DNA from 3 places in the Sinobaca sp. TMA16-18 genome. Region 2 is predicted to be linked to each of the others. Evidence: predicted binding sites of a transcription regulator. Region 2 holds the regulator's gene; each other region holds the start of a gene.
The links. Region 2 encodes LexA, which represses DNA repair genes until DNA is damaged. Its sites were predicted from a motif close to CGAACATATGTTCG; they were not measured.
Positions count from the first base shown of each region.

Region 1: a site for LexA is predicted at 5,923-5,936, ahead of dinB (DNA polymerase IV). Genes of this name have one in related genera too.
Region 3: a site for LexA is predicted at 2,988-3,001, ahead of AC5W14_RS02020 (DNA polymerase IV). Genes of this name have one in related genera too.

Region 1 is NZ_JCAKFM010000005.1:205,247-213,023, forward strand. Features, by position in the region: gene AC5W14_RS11355 (C69 family dipeptidase) at 1-982, opposite strand, end outside; gene AC5W14_RS11360 (cobyrinic acid a,c-diamide synthase CobB) at 1,213-2,595, shown strand; gene fmdA (formamidase) at 2,932-4,113, shown strand; gene AC5W14_RS11370 (FmdB family zinc ribbon protein) at 4,127-4,402, shown strand; gene dinB (DNA polymerase IV) at 4,744-5,856, opposite strand; gene AC5W14_RS11380 (SGNH/GDSL hydrolase family protein) at 6,058-6,846, shown strand; gene AC5W14_RS11385 (CpsD/CapB family tyrosine-protein kinase) at 6,929-7,627, shown strand.
Region 2 is NZ_JCAKFM010000001.1:106,219-113,995, reverse strand. Features, by position in the region: gene AC5W14_RS00650 (sulfurtransferase TusA family protein) at 79-639, shown strand; gene AC5W14_RS00645 (MBL fold metallo-hydrolase) at 654-1,784, shown strand; gene AC5W14_RS00640 (sulfurtransferase TusA family protein) at 1,804-2,031, shown strand; gene AC5W14_RS00635 (DsrE/DsrF/DrsH-like family protein) at 2,048-2,533, shown strand; gene AC5W14_RS00630 (hypothetical protein) at 2,883-3,053, shown strand; gene AC5W14_RS00625 (hypothetical protein) at 3,085-3,330, opposite strand; gene AC5W14_RS00620 (hypothetical protein) at 3,536-3,781, shown strand; gene AC5W14_RS00615 (hypothetical protein) at 3,812-4,024, opposite strand; gene AC5W14_RS00610 (hypothetical protein) at 4,214-4,375, opposite strand; gene lexA (transcriptional repressor LexA) at 4,504-5,133, opposite strand; gene AC5W14_RS00600 (hypothetical protein) at 5,294-5,509, shown strand; gene AC5W14_RS00595 (YneB family resolvase-like protein) at 5,539-6,192, shown strand; gene AC5W14_RS00590 (DUF896 domain-containing protein) at 6,336-6,578, shown strand; gene tkt (transketolase) at 6,898-7,777, shown strand, end outside.
Region 3 is NZ_JCAKFM010000001.1:390,453-398,229, forward strand. Features, by position in the region: gene purT (formate-dependent phosphoribosylglycinamide formyltransferase) at 1-1,076, opposite strand, end outside; gene AC5W14_RS02005 (YsnF/AvaK domain-containing protein) at 1,271-2,206, opposite strand; partial or broken gene AC5W14_RS02010 (OsmC family protein) at 2,420-2,668, opposite strand; gene AC5W14_RS02015 (hypothetical protein) at 2,690-2,884, opposite strand; gene AC5W14_RS02020 (DNA polymerase IV) at 3,032-4,258, shown strand; gene AC5W14_RS02025 (hypothetical protein) at 4,322-4,468, shown strand; gene AC5W14_RS02030 (metal-sulfur cluster assembly factor) at 4,571-4,903, opposite strand; gene AC5W14_RS02035 (hypothetical protein) at 5,089-5,472, shown strand; gene mbcS (acyl-CoA synthetase MbcS) at 5,620-7,194, shown strand; gene AC5W14_RS02045 (NADPH-dependent FMN reductase) at 7,237-7,777, opposite strand, start outside.

The DNA.
Region 1 (7,777 bases), on a different contig from region 2:
CAGGGGCCATCTGCTCGAGCTCATCTTCCCGGTCATAAGGAAGACGGGAAGCGGTGTAATGGTCTTCAGCTTTATCGACTCCTTCCCCGGGAAACGGTTCCCCGTACACTTCCTGCAGATCCATTACAGAGCTTGCATCCTCGGGATCCCTCCAGCCTTGTTCTTCGGCAAAAGTAATGAGATTGTCGGAAGCCATGAAATCCTCGCTTTCTTCAAAATCCACCGGGAAATCATTAATATAGCCGGGATAAGACACTCTGACTTCATCTGACCCCAGGCGTTCGGCAGCCCAAAGGCCCTGGCCGCCGGCATAATTTATAAAGACCCATCCTTCTTCTTCGTCAGCGAATAAATGCGAATTTCCACCATAAGTAGAATAGCCGTGCTCATCAATTAAGCCGCCAATGATTTCCACCGCTTCTCTGGCTGAACCTGCCCGCTCCATAGCAATTCTGGAAAGGTCACTGTAATTTGGTCCCTGCTGGGGTTCAGGAGTCATTTCCACTAATTCTTCCCGGGAAGGGGACCAGATATCCCTTGCGGCTAATCCTTTGTCATTCAATCCTCCGTTTGTTAAAGGAGGAGGAAACCCTGCGAATTCCGAATAAGTAGAGCTGATGTATTTATTCGTATGTGCGGCCTGTGGTATTTCGATAAGCTCTCCTTCAATACTCGCTTCATCGGTTACTCCTACTTCCATCATGGCGCCGTCCGGATGGCTCTGCGCCGGGACAATGTCAATCCAATGGCTGGACGGTTCATGGCCGAAGCCGCCAATTAAAGTGGAGCCATCTTCTGTAAGTTCGCTTCCTACGTAAAATCCGATGCTTTTTTCTTTCGTTGGATAGTTCTTTTTTTCTTCCGCTGGTTCATGCACTTCCTCTGCCTCTGCTTCCTTTTCGATACCGTTACTCAGTAGATATCCGGATGTTCCCGTCAGGCCCAGGACAAGCGCCAGGCTGCCGGCTAATCTTTTTTTCATCGTCGATCTCCTCCTTTTAAATGGTGGTGTGCAAGAGTATATACTTAAAAGAGTAATGGATTGTCATCGGTAAAGCAAATTAATTACAGAATATTTAGAATTTAAAGAAATTTCCCAGTACAAGCGGAAAATGGAATTGACTTTCATAAAAAAAGACAATACCGTAAAGAATGATAGAACCTATTTCTATGTGTAAGTAGACTGCATTTACAAAAAAAGGACGTGAAGGCATGAATCCAAGAATCGTGATCGCCGGCACAGGAAGCGGAAGCGGCAAAACAACCGTTACCGTCGGCCTGCTCCAGGCTTTTCAAAATAAAGGACTGCAGGCTCAGGGGTTCAAGTGCGGGCCTGATTATATTGACCCGAGCTATCATACAGCGGTGACCGGCCGGTCTTCAAGAAACACAGACAGCTGGATGCTCGGGGAAGAAGGAATGAAGGATGTGTTCCGCCGCGGGAGCGGAGATGCGGATATTTCGGTGATTGAAGGCGTGATGGGCATGTATGACGGGAAAAGCCCAACATCTGACCACGGAAGTACAGCGGAAATCAGCCAAATGCTAGAAGCACCGGTTATTTTAGTTGTTAATATTTCAAGTATGGCAAGAAGCGCGGCCGCTGTTGTTAAAGGCTTTCAGTCGTTGTCTGATTCCAACATTGCCGGCGTGCTGCTTAATATGGCGGGAAGTGAAGGCCATGCGAAGCTCTGCCAAACAGCGATTGAGCAGGAATGTCACGTGCCCGTCGTCGGCTTTCTGCTGAAAGGGGACGCACCGACTATTCCGGAACGGCATTTAGGACTGATCCCTGCCATTGAGCGGGGAGAACTGGACAGCTTTTTTGCTGAGCTGGGCACGGTGATGGCAGAGCGGATTGATCTGGATCTGCTTTATGACATTGCCGCTTCTGCTCCTGATAGAGTGTGGCCGGTTCGGACACCTATCGAAGCGGAACATAAAGCTGTGATTGCTGTAGCGTATGATGCGGCGTTTAACTTTTATTATCCGGAAAACCTGGAGCTGCTGGAGGAAAGCGGAGCCGAGCTTGCCTATTTCAAGCCGCTTGAAAATGAACCGCTGCCTTCTCATGCAGACGGTCTTTACATTGGCGGCGGCTTTCCGGAGGAATTTGCAGAAGAACTTTCTGGAAATCAAACAACAAAAACGTCGATCCGTGAAGCGTTAAAAGAAAAGCTCCCTGTGTATGCGGAGTGCGGAGGCTATATGTATCTGGCGGACACGTTGACGACAACGGACGGCACAGCACATGAGATGCTCGGCATAATACCGGTGGATGTTACGATGCAGACGAAACTTGCTTCCCTTGGCTACAGGGAGATAACCGCTTTGGACGATTCTGTTATTATGCGCCGGGGAACGGTGGCGAAGGGCCATGAATTTCATTATTCTACCGCACAGGCAAAAATAGACTGGCCTCCTCATCACGAAGTAAAAGCGATGAGAGGCACGGAGCAGGAAGGGTATTATACGGACCATATCACAGCGGGTTACACGCATCTTCACTTTGGATCGAATCCATCCATACCGGCCCGATTTGTCCAAAAAGCCGCCGCCTGGCGGGAAAAACAAGAGACTGCCGCGCAAAACTGATTTTCATTAAAAAGGTGGAACATACGTATTTTTAGGGGGTCGCTTTCCGCAGGCCATGCCTCAGCTAAAGAGGGAAAGAACACCCTCTTTATCTTCACCTATGGCTGGTCTGCCGGAGTCTCCCCTGTTTTTTTCTGTTATTGTTGACAGACTTTCTAAAGAATTCAAGATCTTAATCAAGTGACTTCTCGATCATTTAGAAAAGAGTATTCTTTCTGCTTCTTTTAATATTTTTCATTTTGTGTACATTTTCTAACATTAAAATTCTGATTTTTCTGATATAAAATGAGGATTATAGGGAATAATATCTAAACTATGCAAAAGGAGGAATAAAATATGCCCGAAAAGTTATTCAAGGTGGATTTGTCAAAGTCAATGGATAAACAGGATGTTCCCGGTCACAACAGGTGGCACCCGGATATTCCTGCCGCTTTTTCTGTTGATCCCGGCCAGTCGTTTCGGATGGAGTGTCTGGATTGGACGGACGGCCAGATCAAAAACAATGACGACCCGTCCGACATCCGTGACGTCAACCTGAACCGCGTACACGTACTGAGCGGTCCGGTTCATGTGAATGGGGTGGAACCCGGCGATCTGCTCGTAGTAGACATTCTTAACGTAGGCGCTCTGCAGGAACAGGAATGGGGATTTAACGGCGTATTTTCGAAAGAAAACGGAGGAAGCTTCCTGGTGGAACATTTTCCGGAAGCCCAGAAATCGATTTGGGACTTTCACGGTATCTATACGACGTCCCGGCATATTCCGGGCGTGAAGTTTGCCGGCATTATCCACCCCGGGCTGATCGGAGTGGCACCGTCGCATGAGCTTCTGGCAGAATGGAACAGGCGCGAAGAAGAGCTTGTGAAAACGGATCCGGACCGGGTTCCGCCGCTTGCGAACCTGCCGGACAAAGACAGCGTCGTGTTAGGAACATTAAAAGGAGAAGCATTCGATAAAGTAGCAAAAGAAGGAGCCCGAACCGTTCCGCCCCGGGAAAACGGCGGCAACTGCGATATTAAAAACCTCTCGCTCGGTTCGAGAATATATTTTCCGGTCTTCGTGGATGGAGCAAAGCTTTCTGTCGGCGATCTTCATTTCTCCCAGGGGGACGGGGAAATTACGTTCTGCGGCGGCATTGAAATGCCGGGCTGGATTGATCTTCATGTAGACGTCATTAAAGGCGGCATGGAGAAAAACCACATCCAGAAAAATCCGGTGTTCCAGCCTGGTCCAATGGATCCACAGTACAGCGAATACCTTGTATTTGAAGGAATATCAGTCAACGAATCCAATGGAAAGCAGAGCTACCTGGATTCCAACATCGCCTATCAGAATGCCTGCCTGAACGCGATTGAATATTTGAAAACAAAAGGATATACCGCAGAACAGGCGTATATGCTGCTGGGAACGGCACCGGTGGAAGGCCATATCGCGGGTATTGTAGATATTCCAAATGCCTGCTGCACCGTGTCCATTCCGAAAGCCATCTTTGACAAATCGATGGATCCAACAGAATAAGGAGGGAAAGCCTGTGCCTGTGTACACATTTGAATGCGGAGAAGGGGACAGATTCGACGAGTTTCATTCTTCAACAAAAGGGGATAAAAGCCGGGCAGTCTGCCCTTCCTGCGGCGGAGAGGCAAAACGTTTGTTCTTTGCTCCGTCTATTTACAAAATGAACAGCACCGTAAAGCAGAAAATCGACAGCGGGGCCGAGCCGCGCCTTCGAAAAAAAGGCGAACCGGCCGGTACACCGATTCGCAAAAAACGTCCCCCGGTTTCCCGTCCGTGGCAGATTGGCGGATAGGGACTGTCTCAAAACTTACTCTGTAGATTGGGTTCTTCGTTTTACCAATAATAAGAGAAGCCGGACGAAACCCCTCATATTCCTTTTGGAAGCAATACGAGGGGTTTTACATACAGCGATAGTCCTCTCTTTTGACAATAGGGTAAAACAAAACCATAAAAAGGACCAGGCGGTGACTCAGGCAGACCAGCCATCGGTGAAGAGTAAGAGAGCGTTCTTCTCCTCTTTAGCTGAAGCATGGCCTGCCGAAAGCTTCCGCCTGGATAAACCCCCTATCTATTTTTTCAGAATCGGATGGGGATGTTTCTTTTTTCAACTGTACGTTTGGGACAGTCCCTTTATTAAAACAAACGAAGCTGTTCGTAGCGCGTCGTTTTGTATACTTTGCCTCTGCCGCCGGCCGCATCACCGGCTCCGTGGAAGTCAGAAGTGGTTACGCCGAGCAGCCGGACTTCCCGGCCGAGTGAGGCGATATGCTCAAGCTGCGCGCCTAAGGCAGCAAGCAGAATTTCCTGGTCATCGGTCGGGTCATCAAGCGTTGTCCGCCGGGTAATCTGCTTAAAATCGTAGAATTTTACTTTCAAGACGACGCATTTCACGCGGATGCGGTCTGCCTGCAGACGGCTGAGGACCTGCTGCAGAAGGTCTTTTATGATCGGAAGCATGTCCTCGTATTCGCTGATGTTATGCGGCAGCGTCGTTTCCCGTCCCATCGATTTGCGCTCCCGGTACGGATTGACTTCCCGCTCGTCGATTCCCCGGGAATTGTTGTAAAACGTATGGCCCCGCTTGTGAAAAATACGGACCAGTTCTTCTTCGCTCCATTTCAGCAGATCAGCACCTGTCTGCACTCCCATGTCGAGAAACGTTTCTTTCGTGGACTTTCCGACGCCGCGGAAGTCGCCGATAGGGAGTTCGTGAATAAAGGCCGGCGCCTTTTCGGGGGTTACGACGGTCAGGCCGTCCGGCTTTTCGTAGTCGGAGGCGATTTTTGCGAGAAATTTATTATAGGACACGCCGGCAGACGCGTTCAGGCCGGTTTTTTCCTTGATTCTCTTTTTGATTTCTCTCGCTACATACGTGGCCGAAGGGTAGCCCAGCTTGTTTTCCGTTACATCCAAATAAGCCTCATCGAGCGAAAGAGGCTCTACCAGATCGGTGATGTCATAAAATATATCCATAATTTCTTTGGAAACATCCCGGTATTTCTGCATGTTCACCCGCACAAACACTGCCTGGGGACAGCGCTTATACGCTTCGTGGGAAGCCATGGCGGAATGGATGCCAAAAGGCCTGGCTTCATAGGAGCAGGTAGCCACTACCCCTCTGGAATGGGGGCTTCCGCCTACAACAACTGGTTTTCCACGGAGCTCGGGACGGTCCCGCTGTTCGATGGACGCATAAAAGGCATCCATATCGATATGAATTATTTTTCGAATAGGGGTTTTATCCATCTGTTGTCACCCTTTTCCTCATTTCCGTTTCATTTCCTTCATTATATAGAGAGAACGTTAGAAAAACAAACGCACGTTCGTTTGGCTCTTTTAAAAGGGAAATATTTCCTTTGTTCTTTATATAGTTCTTTGAATTTGCCATTTTTTTAGGTAAGATAGGGGAAGTGGCAGTTTCATTATTATGAAAATTGGGGCGTAAGTATGAAAAAAATGGGTTTTGCAGCATTGATTGTCGTATTTATAGCTGTAATGGTATATGGGAAAATTCACTACGATCAGAAAATAGCTTCGACGGTACAGCCGGACGAAGAACATACAGAAGACTCATCTGTATCCGGTGCAGAAACATCCTCTTCTAATGGAACGCCTCTGGAAGGCGCCCAGGAAGAATTTGGACAGAGGCTGCAGGAAAGCATGGATGCAGGAGAAGAGCTTACCATCGTCTTATCCGGGTCCGGGGCTTTGGAGTCGGCAGAGGAGAATGTGCCTTTCCTGCTTCAGGAAAAACTGCGCAGCTTTTATGATACAGATGATATCATAGTGCAGGCTTCTACGTTTGGCGACAGTACATCGCTTGAAGTCATGGCAGCAGATGGAGATGTAACGGCGGCCGGACTGGAGCCGGATGTGCTCGTTTTTGAACCATTTGTTTTAAATGATAACGGACAGGTAAGTGTAGAGGATACGCTCTTTAACACGAATGCTTTTGTGAATACGGTGGAGGCCGCCAATCCGGAAACCGCTGTGTTCATACAGCCGCCGCAGCCGGTGTATGAAGCAAGGTACTATATTGAGCAGGTGGACGCCCTTCAGGCAGATGCCGGAGAGAACAACTTGAATTATATTAATCACTGGGAAGCATGGCCGGATACAGACGATGCTGCCCTGGAAGAAGAGTACTTAGAAGAAAACGGTGATCCGTCCGCCGAAGGACATGAGCTGTGGGCGCAGGCGCTTGCAGATTATTTCACGGGAGAAGAGGCTTTATAAATAAGCCGAATCTCCTGAAGGCAGTATGGTACACTAGAAGCATTGAAAATAAGATACATAATAGATAGCAGGAGTGTGTATAATGGCAAAACGCAAGAAGGATCAAACCGGGCAGAACAGCCGTAAGCTGGTTACCTGGTTCAACAGCAAGTCGCCGGTAGCCGAGCAGTACCGGACGATCCGGACTAATCTTCAGTATGCATCGGTCGATAATAATGTCCAGACAATTGCAATCACGTCAGCAGGCCCGGGTGAAGGAAAGTCTACTACTGTGGCAAACCTTGCCGTCACGATGGCCCAGCAGGGAAAGAAAACGATTCTCGTTGACGCTGACTTACGGAAACCGACGGTACACTATACGTTCCGCCGTACGAACACAAATGGACTTATTAACGTGCTCGCCAATAAAGAGCCGTTTCACACGTTTACCCAGAAAACCGAAGTGCCGGACCTGGATATTCTTCCAAGCGGCCCAATTCCACCGAACCCGGCCGAAATACTCGGAACAACGGCTATGGAAAACCTCGTAAATGACTTAAAGAAAGAATATGATATTATTTTATTTGATGCGCCGCCGGTACTTGCCGTAACGGATGTGCAGGTTATTTCTAAATACTGTGACGGCACCATTCTTGTGATCAAGAGCGGCGGCACAGAGAAAGATTCTGCCATCAAGGCGAAAGAACTGCTTGAAGTAACAGGCATCCCGGTCCTTGGCTGTATTTTGAACCAGGTTAAAGGAATGGATCAGCGCTATTATTATTATTACGGAGAATCTTAATAACAGCTGTTGACAACAAGCCTGCAGTAAGATAATATTTAACCAATCAACGCGTTTCTCTAATAGAGAAGCGCGTTTTTCTACGTCTCAGGACGTATTTATAGAAAATACGCGTGAAGGCGTGAAAAAAAGGGTAAAGACAGACAGGTA
Region 2 (7,777 bases):
GGTAATATACCCATACAGGTATAGGTTTATTTTTTTGGGATAAATAATACCCCGTAGAGTATAAGAGGAGGAAATGTAATGAAAGTAAATTTAGTAGTAGATGCAAAAGGGCTCGCTTGTCCCATGCCGATTGTAAAAACAAAAAAAGCGATGGATACGATTAATGCAGGTGAAGTAATGGAAGTTCAGGCTACAGACCGTGGCTCTTTAGCCGATATGAAAGGCTGGGCTAAAACGACAGGTCATGAATATATCGGATCCAAAGAAGAGGGAAAGGTACTTTTGCATTATGTTAGAAAAGCCAATCCTGCTGAAGTGAAAGAAACCAAGCCTTATCCGAACGAAGCAACTAATGAAAAACTCGAGGAAGCACTAAACAATGACAATATTACAGTACTGGACGTTAGAGAGCCGGCAGAGTATTCATTTGCTCATATCCCAAGAGCGGTTTCGATACCATTGGGAGAACTGGAACAAAGAACCGGCGAATTGAATCATTCGCATGAAATATATGTTGTGTGCCGAACCGGTAATAGAAGCAGCATGGCAGCATATACCCTGGAAGAAAAAGGATTTACTAAAGTACAAAACGTAAAACCGGGAATGAGCGGCTGGAATGGCCCGACCGAAGATAAATAGAGGAGGAAAAAGGCATGGCTATGAAAGCAATGACTGCTGCTGAACTGGCAGAAATAGTAATAAATAAAAAAGATATATTTATTTTAGATGTTCGCAACGAAGATGCGTTTAAAGATTGGAAAGTAGAAGGGAAAAACGTAGAAATAGTGAATACTCCTTATTTTGACCTTCTGGAAGGAGTTGAATCCATTCTTCCACAGATACCCGAGGACAAACCAGTTATTGTTGTCTGCGCAAAAGAAGGCTCCTCTAAATTTGTGGCTGAGCAGCTGGTGGAAGCTGCAGACCGGGAAGTGTATTACCTGGAGGGCGGAATGAAAACGTGGAGTGAACATCTGGAGCCGGTTAAAGTCGGCGATCTATCTGACGGCGGCGAGTTGTATCAGTTCGTACGGATTGGAAAAGGCTGCCTGTCCTACATGGTAGTTTCCGGAGGAGAAGCTGTGATTATTGATCCTGTGCGTCTAACTGATGTATACACTAATTTCCTGAAAGAAAAAAATGCGGTTCTTAAATATGCTGTAGACACCCATCTGCATGCCGATCATATTTCCGGCGGCAGGCTGCTGGCGGAACAAACGGGAGCGGTGTATTACCTCCCGGAAGCGGATGCTGGAGAAGTAACGTTTTCCTACCAGCCTCTGCACAATAACGATGTGCTGCGTGCAGGAAAAACAGAGGTAGCGGTACAAGCCCTGTATTCCCCCGGCCATACCATTGGCAGCACCTCTTTGATTATTGATAATCAGTACCTGCTTACAGGAGATATTTTATTCATAGATTCCATCGGCCGTCCGGATCTTGCCGGAAAAGCAGAGGACTGGGTAGGAGACCTGAGAAAATCACTTTATGAAACGTATCAGACATTAAAGGATGATCTTTGGGTACTGCCAGCCCACTTTTCAAAAAAAGAAGAGATGGATGATCACGGAAGAGTAATGGAACAGCTGCATGTGCTGTTCAAAGAGAATACCGGACTGCAGGTGACAGATGAGACCGCCTTCCGCAAAATGGTAACCGAAAACCTTCCTCCGCAGCCAAATGCCTACGAGGAGATTCGTCAGACAAACATGGGAAAAGTACAGCCGGAGCCGAAAGACCAGACAGAAATGGAAATTGGGCCGAACCGCTGCGCGGTATCATAAATTAGAAGGAGAGTTTATTATGAATGCAACTAAAACTGTAGACGCCAAAGGCTTGGCATGTCCAATGCCGGTTGTAAAAGCAAAAAAAGCAATGGATACCCTGCAGACAGGGGATGTGCTGGAAATCGTTTCAACAGATAAGGGAGCCAAAGCAGATCTGCCGGCGTGGACCAAATCATCGGGCCACGAGTTACTGGAGCAGGCAGAAGAAAACAATGAATTTACATTCTGGATCAAAAAAGGATAGAGGAGAGAATAAAAAAATGGAAGAAACAAAAAACGGAACAACAATGGTCGTATTTGATGGAGACCTGGATAAAGCAATTGCCAGCTTTATTATCGCTACAGGCGCTGCAGCAATGGGAAAGAACGTAACGATGTTTTTCACTTTCTGGGGATTGAACGTGCTTCGGAAAGATAACGTCATCAGCGGCAGTGATAAATCGATGATGGAAAAAATGTTCGGAAAAATGATGCCGCGCGGTCCGGAAAAACTGGCTATGTCGAAAATGAATTTTGGCGGTATGGGACCGAAAATGATGAAAAAAATGATGAAAAATCATAATGTGTCTTCTTTGAAAGAGATGATTGAAATGGCCCAGGACCTGGATGTAAAAATGGTGGCCTGCACAATGTCTATGGACGTCATGGGACTCAAAGAAGAAGAATTGATTGATGGACTGGATTACGCCGGTGTCGCTACTTACCTGGCAGAAGCAGAAGAGTCCAACATTAACCTGTTTATTTAATACGTATACTGCAGAAAAGAGCCTGTGCCCCTAAGGGAACAGGCTCTTTCTAATATGTAGGGTGGATACGGACTGAACGACAGGAAACCCGGCAGCTGTCAGGCGATGCCGCAGGAAGTGACAGCGCCCATAATACCGGCTATAGCAATTCCTACTATAAATTTTTTCACGTTAGTCCTCCTGTATCTATATATTCATAATTATGGTAAATAGTTTACTTTATTATAGTCGATATTTCCTAAAAAAGGTTGCATTTTATTAGCTTTTTCTATGTATCGGTTTAAAACCGCGAATATGAAGAAAAAATCTTTTATAATAGAAGAAGAAAACAAGAAAGCGGGGAGATAATATGACAGAAGAGTTATACCATGATCTTTTTTTAAAAGATGCGGGGTTTCTTCCAGTCGAAATAGAAAAGTTAATGTTGGAGTATGCCGAAGAATTCCAGCATGCGGAGATTCAGCAGGTTATAAAGCATACAGATGAGCATTATACCGTCGTTACAAAAGTAACAAAATAAAAAAGCTCTCAAGCGTGAGAGCTTTAGATGATTATTTTTTTTGGATTTCAACTGCTTTATGCTCAATTTCATCGTACGAGTTAGTGCCGTTAGCGTAATCTTTTACCATACTCTCAAATGACCGGAATAATCGTTCATCCGCCGGGTCCTGCAGGTTAAGGCCCAATGAATCAGCAACTTCCTTTTGGTCCCGTCGAAAAGCGTCATCGGCTTCAAACGTATTTCCTTCTTTATATTTGTCCATATGATGGTCAACAAACTTTTTAATAATATCCACATGTATCTCTCCTTTGTTTAAATGGTCTCTTTGTTCTCTTCCCGGTTCCCGGGATATCAAAACGATGAAGCAGGAAGAACCGATTTGAAGCACCTCCAGGCAGAAAGCGCACAATTTTAAGATGGAATACAAGGGACAAGGACTCTCCCTTGAAGGATACGGTATACTGTAGGATAATGGCATACGGAAAGGGGATGGAACGAATATGGTAAGTGGAAGAAATACAGAAGATATGATTATGGATTTAGCGAGTCAGCTTTCTATCGAGCAGGCAAGAAACAAAATTTTATGGGATCTTATTCTACGTCATAATGTACTTTCTCAAAAAGATGTTGATAAAGAAGTAGAAAAGCATTATGAAACCTATCGCACCACTTCTTATGAAGAATTAACCGGGTTTAACTTAAGAGAAGACACCAAGCCGGTAAAAGAACCAGAACCAGAAGAATAAAAAAAAGCGTTCCCTGCAGGGGACGCTTTTTTAATGCCTTACGACATCAAGAAATAGAAAAAAGATAGATTTTACTGCGGTAAATACAAGAAGAAAAATGAACACCAGAACCAGTATAGTAAGAGCGAGAGTCTCCTGAAAATGGAGAATATCGATCAAAATTAAGTTAGCAAGCACAGCGGAAATTACGCCGATAAATAATGTACTGTTAAATACACGTTCCATTATATTAGATGCAGCCATTTCAACATCTCCTGATTAGTATAGATTCCGCTCTTGTGAAATAGTGAGCGTTGTTTGCCTTATTCCTATTAAACCGCATTAGAGACGTGAAATCAATGTCTAAAAAGTGACAAAACAGCGAAAAAAATGACTAACTGGTGAACAATAGAAAAAAAGAAGCAAATAAAAATAGAATACCCAGTGGGCATTCTATTTTTCGTATATATCATCGGCAAGCAGCTTAATAGGACTGCCGCACTGAGGGCAATTCTGGTATTCCTGATCAATAGCAGCATCGCTTAGATCAGAAGCCGGCATCTGCACCTCTGCTTTTGTTTCTTTGCCGCATGAATGGCATTTAATATAGAGCAATGGCTTATCTCCTTTCCATGATCATAGCTGTATTTAATTATATATTTGTATACCACAACAGGTTTTTTCAAAACCTCTCAATGAAAAAACGGCTTTCTTCAATAATGAAGAAAGCCGTTTTCTATTCGTTAATGAATGGTGCGGAAAACGCCGATGACTTTACCAAGAACAGTACAGTCATCAAGAATAATAGGGTCCATGGCTGCATTTTCAGGCTGCAGGCGGATATAACCGCTCTCCCTGTAAAAACGCTTTACGGTCGCTTCGAGCTCTTCGGTCATTGCTACAATAATGTCTCCGTTGTTTGCTGTCTGCTGCTGTCTGACAATAACCAGGTCTTTATCGTAAATACCGGCTTCAATCATACTTTCCCCCTGAATAGTAAGGACAAAAACATTCTCATGTTCATTTGCCACCATACGTTCCGGAAGAGGAATGTATTCCTCTATGTTTTCGATAGCTGTAATGGGTTCACCGGCTGTAACTTTACCGAGCATCGGAACGTACACAGCAGAGCTTTCGGATATTTCAGGCGGTGCATCTTCAAAAGACAGCACCTCTATTGCTCTTGGTTTAGTAGGATCGCGTCGAATAAAACCTTTGCTTTCAAGCCTGGATAAATGTCCGTGCACGGTAGAACTGGAAGCGAGTCCCACAGCTTCTCCGATTTCCCGGACAGACGGGGGATAGCCTTTTAGACGTACTTCCCCTTTTATATAGTCAAGTATTTGTTCTTGTCGTTTTGATAATTTAGTCAAAGTCCCGGCACCTCCTGTGCGTGTAATGTTATTTTAAAAAATTGTATCATGAATAATACGAACATGCAAACATCCGTTCTAATTTTACTTGACGGGAACAGAAGTTCTTATTATACTTTTAAAAAAGGGAACGCACATTCTTAAAAACGGGGGAATTACAATGATTTCAAAAATAACGAATGTAACGATGCAGGAATGGATGATATTATTACTATTTGCAGCATCAATTTTATTTCTAATTATAGCCGTCCAGATTAATGCACCAGATGCAGAAGCAGGTTTTGTTTATGAAGACGATATAACGGAGGAAGCAGAAGAGCTTCAGATCGAACAGGAATTAACCGCCTATCAATGGGTGAATTATACCCTGGACTAATGAAAGTAATCAGAAGGTGAAGTGGGACGATGGAGAAGTGCATTATCTACTGCAGGGTGAGTACCGAAAAGAAAGAACAGCAGACTTCTCTGGAGCGGCAGGTGGAGGAATTGACATCTCTTGCCAAGAGAAACAATCTGCCTATTTATAAAACAATCAAAGAAGAACAGAGCGGCTATTCTATGGAAAGAGAAGGGCTGCTGGAGATGCTTGAAGACTTTTCGTCAGGAAAGGCTTCTATTTTGTGCGTGCAGGATGATACGAGACTTGGAAGAGGCCATGCAAAAGTAGCGGTCCTTCACGCCCTCCACAAAAGTGGAGTAACAATTTATTCAGTCCGGGAAAACGGCGTGCTTGAATTATCTGAGTCAGACAGTATGCTGATTGATATACTCTCCATCGTGGAGGAGCATCAGCGCAGGCTGCATAATTTTAAGATCAAGCGCGGAATGAAGCGGGCAGTAGAAAATGGCTACCGCCCCGATAAGAATTTAAAAAACCGGGGCCAGGGAGAGCGTGTAAAAAAAGAAGTGCCGATAGAAGAGATCATCAGGCTCCGTCAGCGGGACCTTCCCTTTTATGATATTGCCGCGACCCTGCGCGGACTCGGATACGATGTATCTAAAGCCACGGTGCACCGGCGCTACCGGGAGCATATGAAAAAAGAAGATGAACAGTCGTAGTGAAGGCTGAGCGCCTTTGATGAGGCCCTATACCTTCCTATCCCTCCAGAACAAAGATGGTTCCGTTTGCATAAAAGCGGGTATATAAGTACCATTAATATAGAAGGATATTCATGGAAACGAACATAAAAGGGGGGAATATCATGTTATCCCAAGACAAAATTGCACGCATTAATGAGCTGTCCCAGCGCGCGAAGACAACCGGCCTGACGGAGTCTGAGAGCATAGAACAGCACGAACTGAGAGAAGAATACCTGCAGAGTTTCCGTTCGTCATTTAAAGACCAGCTTCATTCGGTTAAAGTAGTGGATCCTGAAGGCGCTGACGTTACCCCCGATAAGCTGGACCGATCAAAGAAAGAACGTAAAGTGTACCGCTCCAGATAGCGTGGCACACAAATATATTCTTCATCTGGCGTAATGATATTATATTCGTATATGAGCCGCTGCCCGAAGAGCGGAATCCGGAAGACCATTTTCGTTAAAACAATAGAGGATGGTCTTTTTAACGTGGTTACAACTCCGTTAAACAAAAGGAATTAGAAACAGCGGAGATGGTAGATCCGGCCTGTCAAAAGAAAGCCGGCACGATTTAGAAAAATTCCACGTATTTCGCCGCGATTCTTGTATAATAAAAAGAAAGCGTTTATTATTTATTCATGGATGGACGTTAATTACTAAACAGAGACAAGGGGAGAATACGATTATGGCAGCGCAGACTACAGCGACGCAATTAGAAAATTTAGCTATTAATACGATTCGTACGTTATCGATCGATAGCATTGAACGGGCTAATTCCGGTCACCCGGGATTACCTATGGGAGCGGCACCAATGGCCTTTACTTTGTGGACAGAGTGCATGAATCATAATCCTGGCAACCCGGAATGGTTTAACCGCGACCGTTTTGTTCTATCCGCGGGACACGGCTCTATGCTTTTATACAGCCTGCTTCATCTTACCGGCTATGACCTTTCTCTGGAAGAGCTTCAGAACTTCAGACAGTGGGGAAGCAAAACTCCGGGACACCCGGAATACGGCCATACACCAGGCGTTGAAGCCACCACCGGTCCGCTTGGCCAGGGGCTTGCGATGGCAACAGGCATGGCTATGGCAGAGCGCCATATGGCAGCTACTTACAACAAAAGCAGCTTCCCGCTCGTAGATCATTATACATATGTTCTATGCGGCGATGGGGATATCATGGAAGGGGTCAGTTCAGAGTCCGCTTCTTTAGCCGGTCACCTGAACCTGGACCGCCTGATTGTGCTTTATGATTCCAACGATATTTCGCTCGATGGCGATCTGCACCAGTCATTTTCCGAAAATGTCATGCAGCGTTATGATGCATATGGCTGGCACACCATCCTCGTAAAAGATGGCAATGATACGAAAGCTATTAAAGAAGCAATTGAAGAAGCAAAGCAAGCAGGCAAGCCAACTTTAATCGAAGTCAAAACGACAATCGGTTACGGCTCTCCTAATAAAGGCGGTACCAACGCAGCACACGGTGCTCCGCTTGGCGCTGAAGAAATTACATTGGCCAAAGGAATGTACAAGTGGGAATACGAAGAAGAATTCCACGTAC
Region 3 (7,777 bases), 280 kb from region 2:
TTTGTTTCCGGCTTACCAAAAATCCGAAGCTCGGTTTCCGCGGTTCGCAGCGCTTCCGCGGCACCTTCAATATGATAGTTTTTGGATTCTTTTTCAGCCTTCACTACATAAGAAGCTCCGGCACGGTGAAATACAATATCTTCAATCGGAAGACCGAGCACGGCACGGACATGAAGGGCAAATTCTGATAAATGCTGGGTAGCCAGCGTCACCATTCCGGTATCATGGGGACGAGGCGATACTTCACTGAAATATACGCCGTCTTTCGTCAAAAAGAGCTCCACGCCAAACAATCCGTACCCGCCTAAAGCAGCGGTTACTTTTTCAGCTATTCTTTTTGCTTCTTCCAGCTGGGAATCAGGCATTGGGTGAGGCTGCCAGGACTGAATATAGTCTCCATCCTTCTGCTCGTGTCCAATAGGTTCACAATAAGACGTGCCGGAAACAGACTGGACGGTTAATAGTGTAATCTCCGACTCGAAGGGAATAAACGATTCGACAATCACTCGATTTTTCTTCCCTCTTCCACTGCCGACCGCCTCCTCCCAGGAGTTTTCTGTGTCTGACTCAGAACGGCACACGGTCTGCCCTTTCCCTGAAGAACTCATTACTGGTTTAATCACGCAGGGCGTGCCGATTTCTTTTACTGCCAGTTCAAGTTCTTCCAGATTATCTGCAAATTGATAAGAAGCTGTAGGTATCCCCAGTTCTTCACTTGCCAGACGGCGGATGCCTTCCCGATCCATCGTCAAATGGGCAGCTCTGGCTGTTGGAATAACGTGAAACCCCTCTTCTTCGAGCTCAATCAACGCTTCTGTTGCCAGCGCTTCAATCTCAGGAACAATGTAGTCCGGTTTTTCCCAGCGTACAATTTCTTTTAATTTGTCACCTTCAAGCATATTAATGACGTAAGAGCGGTGGGCAGTCTGCATTGCCGGAGCTCCATCATACCTGTCCACGGCGATCGTTTCTATACCTAAACGCTGGGCCTCCAAAATAACTTCTTTTCCGAGTTCACCGGATCCTAAAATCATTAACTTTATTCCTTTTTGTTGTAAAGGTGCTCCTATATTCATGCGTTTCCTCCCAGAAATCGTAGTCCTTCCCATCTTACAACCTGTTCTGTGTTTTTTTCAACAAGAATACGAACAAATTTTAAAATTATTTACTTATTATTCGTTTTTGAGGGGCTATATCGTGTTTTTCTCCTTACCTGCAAAAAACTGCCTGCAAGGAGGACTATCCCTCATTACAGGCAGTTTCTGTTCTATTACTTCTCTCTGTTTTCCGGCTTAATATTTTCTTCCCCTTCAATACGGGCTTCTTCACGCTTTACTTTTTCAGTTGTTTCCTCTGTTTCCTGGTACTTTCTTTTGCCGACTACAACTTCGTCTGTTACGACCGGCGTTTTTTTGATTTCAATTTGTTCTTCTACAATAGGCACCCGGATTTCTTCGGACTCATCTGAAAATTCTCCGATTTTTGTGCCTGTTGCATCTTGATCTGCTTCGGAAACCGCGCGTCTTTCAATATACACTTCTTCACGCTGTACCGGTACTTTAATCGTTTTTTCAACTTCTACTACTTCTTTTCTAACTTCTACTTCGCCTTTTTCTACCTTTTTCTTGCTCACATCCAGCTTTTCTTCATGCAGACGCAGGGCCTGCTGTTCTTCTGTTTCTGCATCGCCTTCACGTTTTGAAGAAGCTGTTTCCGAAGGCTGTGCTGCAGGTCTGCTCTCGGATGGGACCGCTTTTAAAGATGGAGATCTTTTTTCTGTTGTATGCGTTTCTTTTTCCTGTGCTGATGACGCAGTCGCTGTATGTTCGGTAAAGCTTCTCGATGTAACGGCTGTGCCTTCGTGAGCCACGACAATAATATTGCCTTCTCTAATGTCCGTGTCGTATTTTTCAGCCTCTTCTCCTGTAAGCCCAAGACGGATTAAGGTGACATCTGATTCTTCTGCCTGATGTTCTGGAGAGAGCGCTTCTTTTAAGTTCTCTACAAGGCCTCTGCCGCTGCTGCCTTCTTTTGTATGTTCTAAATGAATATTTGCTCCTGTTTCTTTGGAAAGATAAGTAGCGCTGTCTTTGTTGTTCAATACAATCGAAATATCATTGGATTCAAGTCCTTGTTCTTTTAGTCCGGCTACTGCACCAATAGCCTGTTGTTCGTTCTGGTAAGATCCAATTACTCTTGTTTCCATTTTATAAAACCTCCGTTTAATGTAGGTACCTGTTTGTTCTTTATTTAGTATGCTATGGTTTACCTTCCCTTCTAAGGCTTTTTGAAACTAAATTCTCTTGTATCACAGCAAACTCAAGACAAAAGACTATTCCTTCTGGAAACAATCTCTATCCTACGGCCTAGTAAAACGTAAAAAGGTCCTCCTTTTTTATAGGAGAACCTCGAACAGCTGTTACTCTTCCGTTATGTCCCATGTATAGCGGAAGTCAATGCATCCATTTAATGTCTGGGCTACCGGACAGCCTCTGTCAAACACTTGAAGTGCTCTTTCAGCCGGCTCTTTTTTGCCTGCCGGAATGCTTAGTTCAAAATGGACGTCAATTTTTGTGATTTTCAGTACGCCTTCCGGCGCTTCAATTGTTCCTTTGGCAACAGCTTTTAATTTATTCGGATAAGGTGGTATACCGCGCGCATCCAGCGCGCCGGATAAAGTGCCGGTAAGTCAGCCTCCTGCTGAGGCAACAATATGATCGAGTGTTGATGGATATTCGGTTTCAGGAGAAACACCGTAAAACTCTTTCACTCCTCCATGCACGCCGTAATGAAACGGCGCCTCGAATCCTTCAATATAAGCTTTACGGTGAGGCGGTTCATGCTGCTCAATATTAATTGTCGTTAATTCAATAGGCTTACTCATTGATTTCCCTCCTTGAAGTTGGTGGTGATCAACTGTTCCCTTTTTATCATTCTTTTAAGCATAGCCTCTTTTTTCTGCTGATAAAGTAGTCTATACTTTTATACGAACAAACGTTTCTATTCCATATCGGAAAAGGGGTGCTGCGCGGTGGATGAGCGGATTATTTTTTTAATCGATATGCAGTCTTTTTATGCCAACCTGGAAAAGCTGGCCCATCCTTTATTAACAGAACAGCCTGTCGTGGTTGCCGGAGACCCTTCTATTCGGAGTGGTGTTATTTTAGCTGCCTGTCCGACTGCTAAATCCTACGGAATTCAAACCGCGGAACCAATCTGGCAGGCGCAGTACAAGTGTCCGCACGTACATATACTCAAGCCCCATATGCAGTTTTACGTTGATGTATCCGTTACGATTTCCACTTTTCTGGAGCAGTACAGCACGGCCGTCGAGCCTTACAGTATTGATGAAATATTTCTTGATCTTCCCGCCATGTCTTACGAAAAAGCTGAACTGCTTGCCCGGCACATAAAGCAGCGCCTGCTTCGGGAAATTGGCGTTCAGGCCCGTATTGGCATTGGCCCGACAAAGGTTTATGCCAAGATGGCCTGCGATCATTTTGCGAAAGAAAACGAAACAGGTACCGCTGTTTTATGCGATGCGAATGTCGCCGAACAGCTGTGGCCTCTTCCAATAAGAAAATTGTTCAGCGTAGGCAGCCGGAGGGAAGCGCACCTTCTTAATATGGGAATTCGTACCATCGGCCAGCTGGCCGGTTTTCCGCTCCACGACTTAAAGAAAAGATGGGGTATTAACGGAGAACTGCTTTGGCAGACCGCACACGGCCGGGACGCTTCCCCGGTTTCCCCTGCTACTCATCAAAAAAGAAAATCCATCGGCCATCATATGACTCTGCCGCGCGATTATTACCACTGGTCGGAAGTCAAAGTAGTGCTTCGGGAACTGAGTGAAGAAGTAAGCAGACGGTGCAGGCAGCAGGCCTCCTTAGGGCAGGTAGTCAGTACAGGAGCCGTCGGGCAGGAACATGGGTTTCCACGGTCTTTCCAGCGGCAGCAGCGCCTTTTTGAACCGACAAACAGCGGGAAGGTTATCTTTGAAACAGCGTCCGCTTTATTTAAAGATTATTGGGACGGCACCCCGATTAGAAGCCTCGGTATTTCCTTGAGTGCCCTTCAGCCGGATGAGTATAAGCAATTAAGTTTATTTAACAGTGAAGAGGTTCCGGAAGTTCTGTATCATACCATTGATCAGCTGAAAGATAAGTACGGAATGGATGCCGTTCTCTACGCTTCCTCTCTTTCTCCTGCCGGACAGGCTGTGATCCGTGCCAAAAAAATCGGCGGCCATTATAAATAATTTTGTTTCTTCTATTATAAAAGGTGGTATAAGTAGACATCAGCCGCTAAGGGAGGAATTTGTATGCATAAACTGAGCCGTCTGCTTTTCAGGGCATCAAGAACGATGGGTGATGCCCAGGCCGTCCGCAACGGTACCATAGGAAAAAGAATTGCCCGCCGTCTTGTTGGAAGACAGGCTGGAAGATTGATTCGTAAAATTATCCGCTGATTTGTATGACCGCCCTCATTTTTATACTACATTTATGCGATGTAACCGCACCATATCTTTCCATAGAAAAAGCCAGGCAGCTGCCTGGCTTTCTTTTGTTTCTTACGATTCGTGGACTCCTAACGCAATTTTTGCGTAACGGGACATCATGCTCTTATCCCACTGCGGGCTCCATACAATGTCGACGTCGACTTCTTTGATTTCACCGAATTCCTGCAGCTCTTCCAGCGAGCTTTTTATGTCGCTTACTATCGTGGCTGCTAAAGGACATCCCATCGCGGTTAATGTCATGGTGATTTTAACATTGTTTTCATTATCAAGGTCTACATTGTATATTAAGCCTAAATTGACTATATCAATATCCAGTTCCGGGTCAATAACGTTTTCGAGTTCTGCATAGACGCGGTCAATCATTTCCTGTTTTTCATCTGTCATGTTATCTACCTCCCGTTCTTTCTACAAAAAGTATAACAAAATCCAGCTGAATAGAACAAATTTCTGCTTTTGGCCAGCAGATAACTGTTCAATACCGGCTTATTTATAGTATACTTCATCATGTACTTTAAAAGCCTGCATTTGTATTTTGCACTTATTCCTTAATGAAAGGAGAACAAACCATCATGCTGCTATGGATTACTGCCATTATCCTTGGCCTCGCGGCCGCTTATCACTTATCGGCCCGATGGGTTCCAGCCGGCCGGGCATCCTGCACCGATCTCCCGGACAAGGCTCTTCTTTCAGGAGATACTGTTATATTAGATATCCGGGAATATCAGGATGCCGCACACAATCCGGTATCCGAGGCACAGGTGCTTCCTTATCCGTATTTAAAAAGGTATCTGCCTACTATTAAAAAGCAGCATGTTTTTCTAATAGCTCCAGACAAGGTTTCAAAAAACCTCGCTATTCGGATGCTGCGCAGAAATAATATACATGTTGCCCGTTATACCATTGTGGAGCGCAGCACACATGGAGGACAGCCGCTTAAAGCTCCATGTAATTAGTATCACGAATACTTTCAATAGAAAGCAGCTAATTACTCAGTTGTTTTCTTTTTTCGTTATACAAATGAACAGCTGTTCATTATTCTCTACCTTTCTTTTACCTATTCTAGTATACTTGCATTAATTCCACTAAAGGAGGCCGCACATATGAAGAGAGAGGATCTACTTGCACCGGCTCAATACAATATCGTAAATGAGCTGGACGCATACAAAAATGATGATCAGAAAACCGCCATTCGGTGGATGAACGAAAAAAAAGAACGGCGTGATGTTTCCTACAAAACCCTGTTGGAAAAAGCCAGCCAGTTTGCCGGGGTGCTTCTCGAGCAGGGAATAGAAAAAGGCGATAAAATCCTTATTATTGTTCCGAGGCTTCCAGAAGCTTATATGATGTATCTTGCCTGCTTGAAAGTCGGAGCGGTCGCTATTCCGAGTTCGGAAATGCTTCGTTCCAAAGATCTGATTTATCGTCTCCATCACTCTGAAGCTGTCGGAATTATCGCACATCATCATTCGACAGAAGAAGTGGATGCTATCACTGAAGAGCTGCCTCACCTGCAGTTTAAGATGACCCTTGGAGGTGCGGTGGACGGATGGCTTCACGCAGATGCCCTTGCTGAAACAAAAGAAAAGAATCTTCCTACAGCAGATACAAACAGCAGTGATGTAGCCTTTTTATCCTACACTTCCGGTACAACCGGAAATCCTAAAGGCGTTATCCATACTCATGCCTGGGCATATGCCCACGTAAGGACTGCAGCTAAAGAATGGCTTGGTGTCAGGGAAAATGATATCGTCTGGGCCACTGCAGCGCCGGGATGGCAGAAGTGGGTATGGAGCCCATTTCTTTCTACCGTTATGCTTGGGGCTACTGCTTTTGTTTATCATGGCGGATTTAAGCCGGATACTTATTTACAGCTTCTGCAGGAAGAGAATATTCAAGTACTTTGCTGCACGCCTACCGAGTACCGCTTAATGGCAAAAGTCGACAACCTTGGCTCATACAGCCTCCCTCATCTCCGGAGCACCGTATCAGCCGGAGAGCCGTTGAACCGACCAGTGATTGAAGCGTTTAAACAGGCTTTTAATGTAGACGTAAGAGATGGTTACGGCCAGACGGAAAATACCCTTCTGGTCGGAACACTTTTAGGTATGGACGTAAAGCCCGGCTCGATGGGCAAGCCGACACCCGGGAATCCGGTCGCTATTATTAATGATATGGCTGAACCTGCCGGCATCGGAGAAGTAGGCGATATTGCGGTGCATAAAGACTGCCCGGCTCTTTTTAAACATTACTACAGAGATGCGGAAAGAACAGCAGGCTCATTCAGAGGCGACTGGTATTTAACAGGAGATCAGGCCTCTATGGATGAGGACGGTTATTACTGGTTTGAAGGCCGCAGTGATGATATTATTATCAGCTCCGGCTATACGATTGGGCCATTCGAGGTTGAAGACGCTCTTCTTAAGCATCCACAGGTGCAGGAATGCGCCGTTGTGGCTGCCCCTGACGAAGTCAGAGGAAATATCGTAAAAGCATTTGTTGTTATAAAAGGTGATCAGCCAGCGGATAAAGATCATTTTGTACTAGAGCTGCAGAACCATGTTAAACAAATGACAGCGCCTTACAAATACCCGCGTCGCATTGAATTTATAGAAGAACTGCCAAAAACCACGTCTGGTAAAATCAGAAGAGTGGACCTGCGCAAGCAGAGCCGCTAGGTCACAAAAAAAGCAGAACCCCTGCAGGGGTTCTGCTTTTTTTTATGTCTGCTGTTGTTTGATCCATTCAATAAAAGCAGCTTCCGCTTTTTTTAACGTCCTCTGAAGCCGTTCATCCGTAATAACTCCGTTGTCATCGATTTTTTTAGGAGCAGCGCCTATAAATACTTCCGGCTGCTGCAATACCAAACTGCCGCACGCAGCCAGCGTCTGCTTTATCTGTACTTGTCCTAAAGCCGTGCCCAGAATGGTAGGAGAAGCACCTAAAACAAAGGCAGGCTTTTTATCCAGAACGTTTTCATTTGTTACACTGCCCGCCCAATCCAGCGCATTCTTCATAACTCCCGGCATGCCGTGGCTGTATTCCGGACTTACGATCAATATACCGTCTGCCTGTTTGAGCTTTTTTTTCATTTCGGCCGGGTGGTCGGGATCTCCGCCTACTTCTTCATCCGCATTAAAAAGAGGAATATCTGCCAGATCAATCCATTCATACTCTACTTTGCTGTCTGCCTGTTCTATCATGTGATGCAGCACTTTTTTGTTTAAAGATTCTTTGCGAAGACTCCCGGCAATTGCAGCG